DNA from 2 places in the Brucella pseudogrignonensis genome. Region 1 is predicted to be linked to the other one. Evidence: predicted binding sites of a transcription regulator. Region 1 holds the regulator's gene; the other holds the start of a gene.

Region 1 (10,276 bases):
AGAGCAACGGCTATGAAGAAAAGCGTGCTTATTTTCCTCGGTATTGCAGGGCTGCTTGCAGGCTGTCAAACCATGACACCTGAACAGCGCCGCGCGGCAGATGAACAGACCTGCCGCAGCTATGGTTTCAAACAGAAATCGGATGCTTTTGCGAATTGTCTGATGCGGCTTGATCTCGACCGCCGCGCGGATCGGCGCGAATGGCAAAACAGAGCCAACTTTTACGACAGGCCGATGGTAATTTATCAGCCCGTTCCGGTAGCCGTGCCTGTAAAATAAAAAAGCGCCCTTCGGGGCGCTTTTTCATTCTGCGATCAGCTCAATTTCAGAGCGGCGATTGCGGACGATCCTGAGCGAGAAGCATCGCACCAATTGCATCAACATGCTTCTTGTCAGCGGTATATGCCAAGGATGCATTCTGCTCCGCTGGTGCGGTTTCATCAAATGTTGGCTGATAGCTTGCAACTTGCGTCAGAACTGGCTTTTCAGCGGGCGTCACAGGCAAGGTCGCCAGACGATCACCGCGCGCCTGTGGACCAACGCCACCGTTCTGCTGCGTCTCTGCCGTTTTTGCTGCCTCAGCCAGAGCAACCTGAACCGTTGGCTGTGCTTCCGGAACAGTCCCATCCTGCTGTGTGGTTACGTTGTAAAACGGCCCTTCCGGCATGGATGGCGATTGTGGTGTTGATACATAAGCGAGATTGTAAGGCGTCTGCGGAACCGGGTTCTGCAATTCGCCATCACGTCCACGCTTTTCATAAAAAGAATTTCCACCTGCAACCAGCACATAGTGCATATTGTTGTAAGGGAATTTGAGCCCTGCCGTATGGAAGAACATCGAGTTCTTCAAAGATGGATGACGCTTGCCTTTAAGAACTGCATCGGCAGCTGCTTGTACATCTGGCAAAGCTTTGGAATTCATCTTGCGGGTGAGAACGCCCGGCGCAAACTGGTTTTTCTGACCAACAACGCCGCAAATCGTATCAGGATAGCTGCCCGATGCGAGACGGTTCATCACAACTGTGCCGACGGCCATCAAGCCATCTGGACTCGACCGATTGGATTCGAAAAACATAGCACGCTCAAGGCATTCTCTGTCTCTGGCCGTGTATGTGAACGTCTTAACGCCATTGACCGTTTTGACATGGCTCGTTGCAACCGTCTTTTCGGTCTTGGCCTTGTTTGTACCGCCAGTCGTCGTGCAGCCCGTCACCAGAAAAGGTGCTACGATCAGACCAAGAATAACCGGCAGTTTCCATTTACGAGCGCGCATCAACGGCTCAATCTCTTAATTAGGCGCATCATTACGACCCTTAACTGATCCAGTCTGTTTTCACTTTTAGAGCGCCTTCAAGGCGCTGCAAAATCAGGCTGGCGTTCAAGCCAAATCGAACGAAAATTAAAATTCAAACGTTCTGCTAATCTTCTTAGAGTGCAAGGATTAAGAATTTTTCGGCAAAAACAAGGCAAAAAATCATATTTCAAATTGAAGCTGATATTGAAACCGAAAGACTCAAGAGCTCAAAACTGAAAACAATAATCAGCGCTAAGCCATTCTAAATTATTAACAAATCATTAACGCAACCATTCAAATCTTATAAGCTATTGATTACACGCGATTCAATTGCGGTGCAGCTTGCACCATAGAGCTGCCTTAATTCGTGGATGCTGTAAAATCCTGCTAAGTCATAGAAATCGGCGCTGAAAAAACCTCAACGTGCGCCTCTCACGCGCTTAACGTCCTGTGTGAGTCAAATCTTTGAAATGAACTGTAACATCGTGTGATACGGTCCATTATGGAACGAATTATCATCGACAACACGAATCGGAACGGATCATTTCCTAACAAAAATGGCCCGTTTCCTTTCAGGTAACGAGCCATACAAAATCTATTCGATAAACCTGAAGATCAGCCGAACGAATAGCCAGCGCCGCGCACCGTGCGGATCGGATCAAGCGTGCGGCCAATATTGATCGCTTTACGCAGACGTCCGACATGCACATCGACCGTGCGATCATCGACATAAATATCCGGACCCCAGACACCATCCAACAGCTGACTGCGCGAGAAAACGCGGCCCGGGGACATCATGAAATATTCTAGCAAGCGAAACTCTGTCGGCCCTAAGCGGATTTCTTTTTCCTTGCGATAAACGCGGTGCTGCTGACGATCGAGAACTAGCTCTCCGACTTTGAGCACATGCGACAAAACACTTGGATTGGCGCGGCGCAGCATGGCTTTAACACGCGCGAGCAATTCCGGGGTCGAGAACGGTTTGACCACATAATCATCGGCACCAACGCTCAAGCCGCGAACACGTTCGCTTTCTTCGCCGCGTGCAGTCAGCATGATCACCGGAAGACGCTCGGTTTCTGGCCACTGACGCAGACGTCGGCACAATTCGATGCCTGATACACCCGGCAACATCCAGTCGAGGATAAGAAGATCCGGCACGTTTTCGCGCAGCGCAATTTCGGCTTCGTCGCCGCGCAAGATCGTATCGACGTGGTAGCCCTCGGCTTCGAGATTATAGCGCAACAAAACGCTCAGCGCTTCTTCGTCTTCAACCACAGCAATCTTGGGTGCCTGTGACATGCAATGTTTCCTATTGAGTTAAGCGTGGCGACACATACAACTCCCCCGTTCAGCCGCGTGCCGCCGCGTTTTCTTACATATGCAAATGGCTCGCTGCATGCTTACAGCAAGCCATGTTTTCAGGATTTACGCGCCTCGTCCACGACAATACCGTGGCTCAGGTCTTCTTTCGGGCGTTCCGCAGGCATCTGCAGGCCGGTCACGATGTAATAGACCGTTTCTGCGATGTTGGTTGCGTGATCGCCAATACGCTCAATGTTCTTCGCGCAGAACAGAAGATGCGTGCAGGCCGAAATATTGCGCGGATCTTCCATCATATAAGTGAGCAGCTCGCGGAACAGCGAGGTGTACATCGCGTCAATTTCATCATCCCGATCACGAACAACATTGATCTGCTGGACGGAGCGCGTTGCATAGGCATCGAGCACATCTTTCAACTGTGTCAGAGCCAGCTCAGCAAGTGTTTCAAGCCCTCGATAAAGCTTGCCCGGCTGGCGCGATTCCGAAACAGCCGCAACGCGCTTGGCAATGTTCTTACCAAGATCTCCCACGCGCTCCAAATCAGCAGAGATGCGGATCGAGCCGATGATTTCTCGCAGATCAACAGCCATTGGCTGGCGCTTGGCAATGATCATGACGGCCTTATCGTCAATCTCGCGCTCGCTTGCATCAAGAATGAGATCGTCGGAAATAACGCGCTGTGCCAGTGCGTTATCGGCATTGACAATGGCTGCAACCGACTGTTCGACCATGCGTTCCGCATGACCGCCCATTTCGGCGATCTTGTGGGTCAGGAACTGGAGTTCTTCGTCGTATGCGCTAACAGTATGCTGGGACGCCATAATAGACCTCTCGATTAAAAATGCAGGAAGCGGAACCGCAATGGGCTCCGGCTTTTGCTGAAATAGTGTTTAGCCAAAACGACCAGTGATATAGTCCTGCGTGCGCTTCTCGGTCGGTGCCGTGAACATCACATCCGTATCGCCAACTTCCACCAGATTACCCAGATGGAACATCGCCGTGCGCTGTGAAACGCGTGCAGCCTGCTGCATCGAGTGGGTCACGATGACGATGGTGTAGTTCTGGCGCAACTCGTCGATCAGCTCTTCAACCTTTGCGGTTGCAATCGGATCGAGTGCCGAGCAAGGCTCGTCCATGAGGATCACTTCCGGGCTGACAGCAATCGCGCGTGCAATGCACAGACGCTGCTGCTGACCACCGGAAAGACCGGTTCCTGCATCGTGCAGACGATCCTTCACCTCTTCAAAAAGGCTGGCCTTCTTCAAGCTTGTGACAACGATTTCTTCGAGATCGGTCTTGTTACGTGCGAGACCATGAATGCGCGGGCCATAAGCCACGTTTTCAAAGATCGACTTCGGAAACGGATTTGGCTTCTGGAACACCATGCCAACACGGGCACGCAGTTCAACAACATCGATCTTTGGATCGTAGATGTCTTCGTTGTCCAGTGTGATATTGCCGGTGATGCGGCACCCTTCAATCGTATCATTCATGCGGTTCAACGAACGCAGGAAGGTCGACTTGCCACAACCAGAAGGGCCGATCAGCGCTGTGACCATCTTTTCCGGCACGTCGAGATCGACTTCAAACAGAGCCTGTTTTTCGCCATAGAACACACAGACCTTGTCGCCACGCATTTTAATCGAAGGGGCGTTGGTGTTCATTTTTTCTCCTACGGCTTTTTCGAGAGATCGTTCAGTCATGAGATTCATCATTTCTCTCCCGTTTACCAGCGGCGCTCAAAGCGGCGGCGCAGAATAATTGCTAAGATGTTCATGACCGCAAGGAACAGGAGCAGGACGATAATAGCGCCTGATGTCCGTTCCACAAAGGCACGTTCGGCTTCATTGGCCCACATGAAAATCTGCACTGGCAGAGCCGTAGCAGGGTCCATCGGGGTTGCAGGCATATTGGCAACGAAGGCCACCATACCAATCAGAAGCAGCGGTGCAGTTTCACCCAATGCCTGCGCAAGACCGATAATCGTTCCGGTCAGAATACCGGGAGCTGCGAGCGGCAACACATGATGAAACACCATCTGTGTTTTCGATGCACCAAGCCCCAGTGCTGCTGCCCGGATCGACGGTGGAACCGCGCGAAGAGCGGAACGTGTCGCGATGATGATGGTTGGAAGCGTCATCAGCGTCAGCACCAGGCCACCGACAAGCGAAGCTGAACGCGGCAGGTTGAAGAAGTTGATGAAGACAGCAAGGCCAAGCAAACCGAACACAATCGACGGAACAGCAGCAAGATTGTTGATGTTGACTTCGATAATATCCGTAAGGCGGTTCTTCTTGGCATATTCTTCAAGATAAATCGAAGCGGCTACACCGATAGGCAGGGCCAGAACCAGCACGATCATCATCATGTAGAAAGAACCGACCAGCGCAACACCAAGACCCGAGGTTTCAGGACGGCTGGAAGCACCATTGGTGAACAAGCCCCAGTTGAAAGCCTCACGCATAATACCTTCATCGGTCAATGTCTTGATCCAGGCAAACTGGCGATCGGAAACCTTGCGGTTTGCTTCCGGCACCGAAATATCGATCTGGCCCTTATAGGCAGAATCAATATCAGCAGCGGCAAGAACAGGAACCGTCTGCGTCGTTCCGATCAGCGATGGGTTATCCATCACCATCTGGCGCAACTGAACGCGCACACCGTCCGAGAAGAAACGCCCGACTTCACGCATTTCTGCGCGGTTACTTGTTGAAACGCCTAATTTTTCAGCCAGCGCATTACGCACCAGAAGCGGATAGTTGGCGGTGATCAGCACATTCGGATCCGTTGCAAGCTTGTTGCCCGGATCGATGACGCTCGCTTCAAGTTTAACGGGCAGATAGATCGTCGTCTGTCCGAAAGCCGTGTAGCCCTTGGAAATAACAGAGAACAAAAGCGCGCAAAGGAAGAACACACCAATCGCAATGGCAATAATGCCATAGAGACGGAAGCGACGTTCAGCAGCGTAGCGACGCTTGATACCGATATCACGGCGCTCAGGCTTTGCCACAGCAGTGCCGGCATTCAATGTTGAATCGGTCATTATTCGTACTGCTCCCGGTACTTGCGAACGATATAGAGCGCAAAGATGTTCATGATCAGCGTCAGGACAAAAAGCGTAAGACCCAGCGCAAAGGCAACAAGCGTTTGCGGAGAATCAAACTCAAGATCGCCTGTGAGCTGACTGACGATTTTAACAGTGATCGTCGTCATCGCTTCAAACGGATTGGCCGAAAGACGGGCTGCAACACCAGCTGCAAGCACCACGATCATGGTTTCACCAATCGCACGCGAGGCCGTCATCAGCAGTGCACCGACAATGCCCGGAAGTGCTGCAGGCAGGACGACACGCTTGATTGTTTCAGAGCGTGTTGCACCAAGACCGAGCGAGCCGTCGCGAAGTGATCCCGGCACCGCCGTAATAATGTCATCGGACAGCGACGACACGAACGGGATCAGCATCACCCCCATGACAAGACCAGCCGTCAGCACGCTCTGCGCCATGATGAAACCCTGACCGCCAGCGATGGCCATAGAAAGGTCACGCAGGAACGGACCAACCGTAATCAATGCAAAGAAGCCGTAAACAATGGTCGGGATACCGGCCAGAAGTTCGAGCACCGGCTTGATCACGGTGCGGACTTTTGGCGTCGCATATTCAGCCATGTAAATTGCCGAGAACAGGCCAACCGGCACTGCAAACAACATGGCGACGAAAGCAATATAGAGAGTACCGGCCAAAAGCGGGATCAGACCAAACTGACCAACTTCACCGCCCGAACCTGCCGCTGCAAAGCGTGGATCCCATACTGTACCAAAGAAGAAGTCCATCGGCGAAATCGACTGGAAGAAGCTCACGGTCTGGAACAGAACAGAAAACACGATGCCGATGGTTGTGAGAATTGCGATGCCAGAAGCGGCAATCAGTCCCCACAAAACGATGCGCTCAACATTGTTGCGGGCGCGTGTGCGGCGGCGAATGCCGGAAAGGCCAAAAATCAGGCCAGCAACCGCGATAACCAGAGCAATTGCGCTGCCCAGAGTGTGGGAAATCTTGCTGGCTTTATCGAGGAATATTGCAACCGGGACCATATAGTCCTGACCTTCGGTCGCAAGCGCTACACCCTTCGAACCAAGCACGTCGCGTGCTTGCGCGTAGGTCTGCGGAAGGCTGTCGATTTCAGCGGGCGTCAGCTTCTGCAAACCATCAGAGAGACTGCGGATCATACCAAGCTGCAAGCTGCGCTCGGAATAAGTCCCATCTTCAACGGCCGCAGGCATACGCGCTGTGGCCGTGTGGTCGAGATAAACTGATGTTCCGACCGCCCAGACCGCGAGAAACAGAATTGCGGGCAATGCGGAAACGAGGAAAACCCACCAGCCATGATAAAGCGGGCGGGAATGCATTTTCTCTGCGCTTACGCCTGTGGTGACGACAGGCTGCGCTTTGTCAATTGCTACGGCGCGCTGTCGGCCTATGAAGAATCCGATCAGCCCGATTGCGACGACGCTGACGAGAACCAGAAAGAAGGACATTCAATTTCCCCGGCTGCCCCAAAAAATGCGGAAGCAGTTTATTGACGCAAATATGCCGTCAAACCACTTCCACGCGAATGCGCCTGTCTTATATGACCCGCGCTAAAGAGAAAGAACGTGGGGCGCATGATCCCCACGTTCCACAGTTCAAAGCTTACTTAGCAGCAAGAACCTTGCCTTCGGTGAAGGAAGTGCGCTGTGCTTCCCGTTCTGCATCTGGTGCAGGAACCAGACCGTATTCAGCAAGAGGGCCGTCAGGGCCGATCATCTGTTCCGACAGGAAGAAGTCAACATACTCCTTGAGGCCCGGAATGACGCCAAGGTGAGCCTTCTTCACGTAGAAGAACAGTGGGCGCGAAACGGGATATTCACCCGAAGCAACGGTTTCTACCGATGGTGTTACGCCATTAACAGTTGCAACCTTGAGCTTGTCAGCATTGTTTTCGAAGAAGTAGAGGCCGAAAACGCCAACGCCCTGCTTGTTCGAGTCGATGCGAGCCAGCGTTTCGCTGTAATCGCCGTCGATATCGACAGCCTTGCCGTCTTTACGAACAGCGATACAGGCAGCAGCCGCAGCCTTGTCGTCGAGACCGGTTTTCTTGATTTCTTCGAGGGCACCTGATTCCTTGCAACCGTCAGCCAGAAGCTTTTCTTCGAAAACTTCACGGGTGCCGTGTTTTTCACCCGGGATGTAAGCAGCAATGTCCCAATCTGGCAGGTCTGCATTGACCTGATTCCACTTGGTGTTTGGATTGTCTACGAGCTTGCCATCAACAATAACCTTGGCAGCAAGCGCCTTGTAAAGGTCAACAGGCTTGAGCTTCCAGTCCGGGCCATTTACATCGGTCGCAAACACGATGCCGTCATACCCGAAGCGAACTTCCTGAACATCCTTAACGCCAGCGTCGATGCAGGACTTCAGCTCTGTGCCCTTCATAGCGCGCGATGCATTGGCGATGTCGATGGTGTTTTCACCAACGCCCTTACAGAATTCCTTAATGCCTGCGCCCGAACCGCCCGATTCAATAACCGGCGTCTTGAAGTTCGGGTAGGTTTCGCCAAAAGTTTCGGCAACGATCTTCGCGTAAGGCAGAACGGTCGAGGAACCGGAAACCTGAATCTGTTCGCGTGCGTTTGCAGCTGAAACCGACAAAACTGCTGCAATTGCCAGCGCTGCGGTCGAGGAAATCATCTTGTTCATGAGTACCAGTCCCTGTTGTAAAAGACACATGACGTGAAAGCGTCAGCAGCCATCTACGCGCTCTATATAACAGTCATATGACAGTAGTGTTACAGCTCTGTGTCATTCAATGATGATGGCAGTTTTGTGCGCTCACATGCAAATTGCCTAATATTATGAATCACTCAGCAGGCATCACTCACTGGGACGCGTGAGAACATATATTGCGGAGCCAAGCATGAAGATCGTGACACTGATCGCCAGCAACGGTCCGGGCTGCGCGCCCCACCAGAACATGGCATAACCGAATGTCATGCCGAGACAAGCATAGAGTTTAGCTTTTGGCGGGATGGCTCCGCGCGCGCGCCATTTGATGATCATGGGACCAAAGCGTGGATCGGCAAGAAGCCGCGCTTCAAACTTTGGCGAGGAGCGCGCGAAAAACCATGCGGCGAGAATAATGAAGATCGTTGTTGGCATGACCGGCAGGATGGCACCGATAATACCCAGTGCCACCATAAGAAAGCCAAGGCAAAGATAAAGAATGCGCTTTCCCGCCGAAATTGGCGTTAGCGTCTTTTCCGTATCTTGCTTTTGCGTATTGTCCTGCATGTTTATCCATTCTTAAGATGCGCGCTTATAGCAGGGTTTTGGCTTTTGCGCGCATAGACAGCATGGACAAAACTGCGTCATCACGCGGGATTTCAACAAAAGTTACACACAAGACTCCAAACTTTATCGACCCAAAAAACACGAATAAGTTGCATTTTGACCAAAAAAGGCCGGATTTCGTCATCTTGTGAATCCGGAGCGAACACTAGCGATACAAATAAAGATTGTATTGTCCTGGCTAAGCAATCGCCCACTCTTAAGCAGTTTTTCTTAGGAAACGCGCTTAAAAACATGGATCAGCGCGGTCTGTCATCGAATCCCAGAGATTCTCAAATAGATTTACAGAAACAACGCGATTCAATTCAAAATATTCCTGATTTTTTCTTGGAAGTTTAAATAAACAACGCTCAGTATAGGATGATATTCCGCCCAAATATGTGATTCAATCACCTCATTATACTCCCAATAACATCACGTCGTCGCCACATTTAGATTCCAATTGGCTCCGGCCTTTACCAGTCATGACTGTGAAGGCTCTTCGAAACGACTATTGGAATCACGATGAACTTCAAAATCCGTATGGCTATGCTCGCCGTTGCGACAACAGGTCTGTTCTCGATCACCGCAATGGAAGCTCAGGCCGCGCGCTGTGGTGGTGCTTCTTGGTATGCACTCACGTCCCGCACGGCATCGGGCGAACGCATGAACCCTGCGGGCTTAACAGCCGCCCATAAGACGCTGCCTCTTGGCAGCAAGGTTAAAGTCACCAACCAGCGCAATGGCAAGTCGCTCGTCGTCCGCATCAATGATCGCGGTCCGTTCATCAAGGGACGTGTGCTTGATCTTTCCAAGGGCGCTGCGCAGCGTCTCGGCTTTATCAATGCCGGCCACACAAAAGTGTGCTTTACGCCGCTCTGACCCGATAAAGAATAACATGTTCTGAAACCGCTATGGGCTTCCATGGCGGTTTTTTGTACGCCTAATTGCACGCCTAAGATGCATTAATAATCGAATGCCCGTGTTAACCATTAATTAAGAAGTTGGGCGAATACGCGGCACTCCGAATTGACTCAGACCATGTTTCATACTTTAACTTTTCGTTAATAAATGCCCTGTGCGGGCTGTGAAAAGGGCGTTGAGTATGTTGTGTGTAGTTCGCTCAGGTATGAAGATTATCGCTGCTGCCAGCATTGGCATCGCTGCTCTCATTGTAAGCTTCAGTGCACAGGCTGGAACCGGCGCCTATATGCAGACCGGCAAACTCACCTCACAGCCAATCGGCCACTACGAATTCTGCAAGCGTGAGGCTGCTGAATGCAACATCGTAAGCC
Region 2 (3,965 bases), 460 kb from region 1:
ATCGCGTGAAGTGCGTTTTTCGCTTCGCTTTCGTCGAGCGATGTGAGGCGGACTTGTCCCTTGCCATCATAGCCGAGGCGCCGAGTTTTCAGAATACCGCGTTCGCCTAGTGCTCCGAGCGCTGCTATGAGCGATTCTTCATCGTCAACGAGACGCCACGGTGCGGTTTCGATACCGCTTTCATTGAGGAATTGCTTTTCGGTAAAGCGATCCTGCGAAATCTCAAGCGCTGCTGGTGGCGGAAATACGAGCGCCGATTCTGCAAGCTTATCGGCGGCTGATACCGGCACGTTCTCAAACTCATAGGTGATGACATCAGACGCTGCAGCAAGCTGTGCCAGCGCTGCCGGGTCATCATAGGCAGCAATAATCTGGCGATTTGCCACCTGAGCAGCCGGGCAATCGGCTTGCGGCTCCAGAATGATGGTTTCATAACCAAGGCGTGCAGCCGCCATAGCGAGCATACGGCCAAGCTGGCCCCCGCCGATGATTCCGATTGTAGAACCGGCCTTCAATGCTGAATGTGTCATATCAGACCTCATTGGATGGGCGTTCTGCAACGCTTTCGGTCTGGGCGGTGCGCCATTCGTCAAGACGGGCTGCAAGAGCGTCGTCATAAAGCGCAAGGACTGCTGCCGATAAGAGCGCTGCGTTGACTGCGCCAGCGCGACCGATGGCGAGTGTGCCGACCGGGATGCCGGCTGGCATCTGCACGATAGACAGAAGCGAATCCTGACCAGAAAGTGCCTTCGACTGCACCGGAACGCCAAAGACTGGGAGCGGGGTCATTGCTGCGGCCATGCCGGGGAGGTGGGCAGCGCCGCCAGCGCCAGCAATCACGACCTTGAAGCCTTCGGCTTTTGCGCCTTTGGCAAAAGAAACGAGGCGATCAGGAGTACGGTGTGCCGAAACAATGCGGGCATCGAAAGATATGCCCAATGCGTCAAGCGTATCAGCGGCATGGCGCATTGTTTCCCAATCGGATTGGCTTCCCATAATGATTGCGACATCTGCACTTCTGCTCATTGATCCGTCCTGCTTCTTGAGATCATGGAATGAAAAACAAAGCCGGGCGAACCCCGGCTATGAAACGTCTTTTATGTGATGCTCAGGCGATGATGTCAGGGATAACCTGATCTTCCAGTTCCTGAAGCTTGTCTTTGATTGCGAGTTTTTTCTTTTTCATGCGCTGTATGCGCAGCTGATCGCAGCCGACCTGCATCATAGCATCGATGGCTGCATCAAAATCCGCGTGTTCCTGTTTCAGACGTGCGACGGCCAATCTGATTTCGGCCTGATCCTGATCGGACATGCGGTTTGCCCCATTTCTTAAAAATAATATCACGGGCCGCTCCAGACTGGTGCAGACCCGTTTCAGGCGAAGCCTTTATCACATTTTTCGTGATTGGAAAATCCTACCAAAACAAATTCGACTTTGCATCAAACTCATGCCACAGTGTCATTGTTCTGTCATGAATAACGGTTGCTAACGAAACTGTTGAATGGCAGCCGGGACTGCGTAATTGGCCCGGATAGCAGGAGGTGTACTACCGGGCGTTTGCGCAGGTGAGAGCGGATGGAGCCATTTGTTGGCAAAACGCGACGTGGCTCTGTTCTTTTGGTTAAATCAATCGAAGGAGAATTGATGATGGCTATTGAGTCCCATCTTGCCACGCTTGAACAGAAGCACGGCGCTTTGGAAGAGGAAATCTCCGAAGCTTTAGCGTCACCGGCAATTGATGACCTGCATGTTACGTCTCTCAAGCGCAAGAAGCTGGCTCTTAAAGAGCAGATTGAAAAACTGAAAACTCAGGTGACGCGTCACTGATCCCCTAGTCCGAAGCTCAACACTCTTAAATTGTTGATATAGTTTCGTTTTCCGTTTCCGCTTAAACTAGAGCGTGTTGCAATCTGATTAAATCAGATCGGCGCTCTAAAGATCGTGATCTGGATAGCGATGCAAACAATCATCCCTTAGATATTGGCGGCTGCGTTACAGCCGCCGAACATCTTTATTTAATTCGCTTCGCCTTCCGCCCGTGGGTCGAGATTCATCCCCTCAGGCGTTGCGCTTTTCACTGATGGCATGCTCTTGAACTGCTCTTTTTCAGATTTCGGTACAGATGCACGTCGGCGTGAACGAAACAATGCATAGGCTGTTATCGAAATATGCGCGAGCGCTGTGATGGCAAACAGTCCCGATGGCCAGAAAATATCCATCGAAGCTGCAGCCAGCAATGGCCCAAGCATAGTGCCAAAGCCATAAAGCAGCAGCAGTCCGCTCGACACTTTCACAAAGCTTTCAGATGTGGCGTGGTCATTGGCATGAGCGACTGCGACCGGATAAAGAGCATAGGCAAGCGCACCATAGCAACCGGTCATAATGATGATAACTGTGCCGTTTGACGGCCCAATAATGAAAGCGGCCAGACCGACAAGTGCTGCCAGGGAAGCGACGCCAGCCAGCACATAACGCCGGTCTATCAGGTCGGAGATACGGCCCACAGGTATTTGCATCAAGGCCCCTGCGGCAATTGTAACGCTGACCATCAGGGCTATTTCGGCGGTAGAAATGCCGGATTTTGCGCCGAATACCGCGCCTAGCGTTCCCCATGCACCATTTGCAATGCCGATCAGGATACAGCCAACAAATGCGGCAGGCGAATTGCGATAGAGTGCTTTGAGGTCCAGTTGCACTTCGGTCAGTGGTTTGGGGCTGACGGCAGTGGACATGGCAGTTGGGATCAGTGCCAGGCAGAACAAAATGCCAGTGATCATAAAAAGGTGATCAGAACGAATATCGCCGTTGGCCACCATCATCTGGCCACTCATGGTCGCACCATAGTTGACCATCATATATAGGCCGAAAATCTTGCCACGCGATTCATTGGTGGCGCGCTCGTTGAGCCAGCTTTCAATGACCATGAAAGCGCCGGCCATTGAGAACCCGGTGAAAGTGCGTAAGATTATCCAGGATACTGCATCGATATAGATGCCGGATAGAAGGGCAATGATTGCTGCGGAGGCTGCGAAACAGCCAAAAGCGCGCACATGGCCGACACGTCGCACAAGACGCGGTGCAAACAGGCAACCAGCAACGAAGCCACCTGCCCATGTGGTGCCGAGCATACCAAGTGATGCGACAGAAAAGCCTTCGAGTCCGCCGCGTAATGGCAGAAGCAGACCATGCAGGCCGGAGGCCATTAACAGAAAGGCTGTGCCGCAGAGCAGCGCCAGAACCTGAATATAAATGCGCAAGATCACGTTCCCGGGATTTTATGAAGCCGCATAGCTGCTACTTCGCTTTGTCAGTGATGAGGAAACAGCGCAGTCTCAACGGAAAAGAGCTTCCGCCGCAGCGCGGCTGTCTCCCTTCTTTAGCCTCTCGGCTTTTAGACGTTCTATTTCAGACTGGAGCAAAGCGATGTGCTGGTCGATTTCGATAACCGACAACAGCGATAATTCTTCATCGCTAAGAACCACACTGTTGCGTGGTTTTGTAATATCTTCGTCAAAACCGCTCATGGCCTTCCTCCGGAGTCTCGAGCATTTCTTGTTTAGATTTGACCGTGCGAAATGCTCAATCTTTTTGTTTTACGCGCACCTTATTCCGAAAACCGCTTCGCACTTTGCGGGATGCGCTATAGGCTGCGCTTATAAAGACAGAAAAGATTTAACACCTTGAATCTTCGCATATATATTTCCAGAAATCGATGATGATTTCGCCAAATTTGCCTAGGATGCCATTATGTGCGGCATTTATGCGACGATGGGACGAAACAGGAGCTTTGATCATGACGGCTGAATTGCCTTCCCACATGACTGCAATCGAAATTCTGCAGCCGGGTGACGCAAATGTATTGCAACCTGTTGAGCGCGCAGTTCCTCAGCCGAAAGCTGGCGAAATACTGGTGCGGGTTCGCGCTGCGGGTGTGAACCGTCCCGATGTGTTGCAGCGACAAGGG

What was found. Region 1 encodes PhoB, which activates phosphate uptake and scavenging genes when phosphate is short. Its sites were predicted from a motif close to TGTCATNNANCTGTCAT; they were not measured.
Positions count from the first base shown of each region.
Region 2: the regulator PhoB is predicted to act here: its motif matches at 1,458-1,474, upstream of RI570_RS04530 (YdcH family protein).

Region 1 covers NZ_JAVLAT010000001.1:1,370,728-1,381,003, reverse strand. Annotated here, with positions in the region: gene RI570_RS06720 (hypothetical protein) at 13-279, shown strand; gene RI570_RS06715 (cell wall hydrolase) at 326-1,276, opposite strand; gene phoB (phosphate regulon transcriptional regulator PhoB) at 1,910-2,596, opposite strand; gene phoU (phosphate signaling complex protein PhoU) at 2,716-3,438, opposite strand; gene pstB (phosphate ABC transporter ATP-binding protein PstB) at 3,508-4,281, opposite strand; gene pstA (phosphate ABC transporter permease PstA) at 4,344-5,660, opposite strand; gene pstC (phosphate ABC transporter permease subunit PstC) at 5,660-7,153, opposite strand; gene RI570_RS06685 (PstS family phosphate ABC transporter substrate-binding protein) at 7,308-8,354, opposite strand; gene RI570_RS06680 (YbaN family protein) at 8,529-8,945, opposite strand; gene RI570_RS06675 (septal ring lytic transglycosylase RlpA family protein) at 9,507-9,863, shown strand; gene RI570_RS06670 (transglutaminase-like cysteine peptidase) at 10,087-10,276, shown strand, end outside.
Region 2 covers NZ_JAVLAT010000001.1:918,290-922,254, reverse strand. Annotated here, with positions in the region: gene RI570_RS04540 (5-(carboxyamino)imidazole ribonucleotide synthase) at 1-530, opposite strand, end outside; gene purE (5-(carboxyamino)imidazole ribonucleotide mutase) at 532-1,026, opposite strand; gene RI570_RS04530 (YdcH family protein) at 1,109-1,312, opposite strand; gene RI570_RS04525 (YdcH family protein) at 1,646-1,828, shown strand; gene RI570_RS04520 (MFS transporter) at 2,017-3,258, opposite strand; gene RI570_RS04515 (DUF1192 domain-containing protein) at 3,334-3,525, opposite strand; gene RI570_RS04510 (NAD(P)H-quinone oxidoreductase) at 3,795-3,965, shown strand, end outside.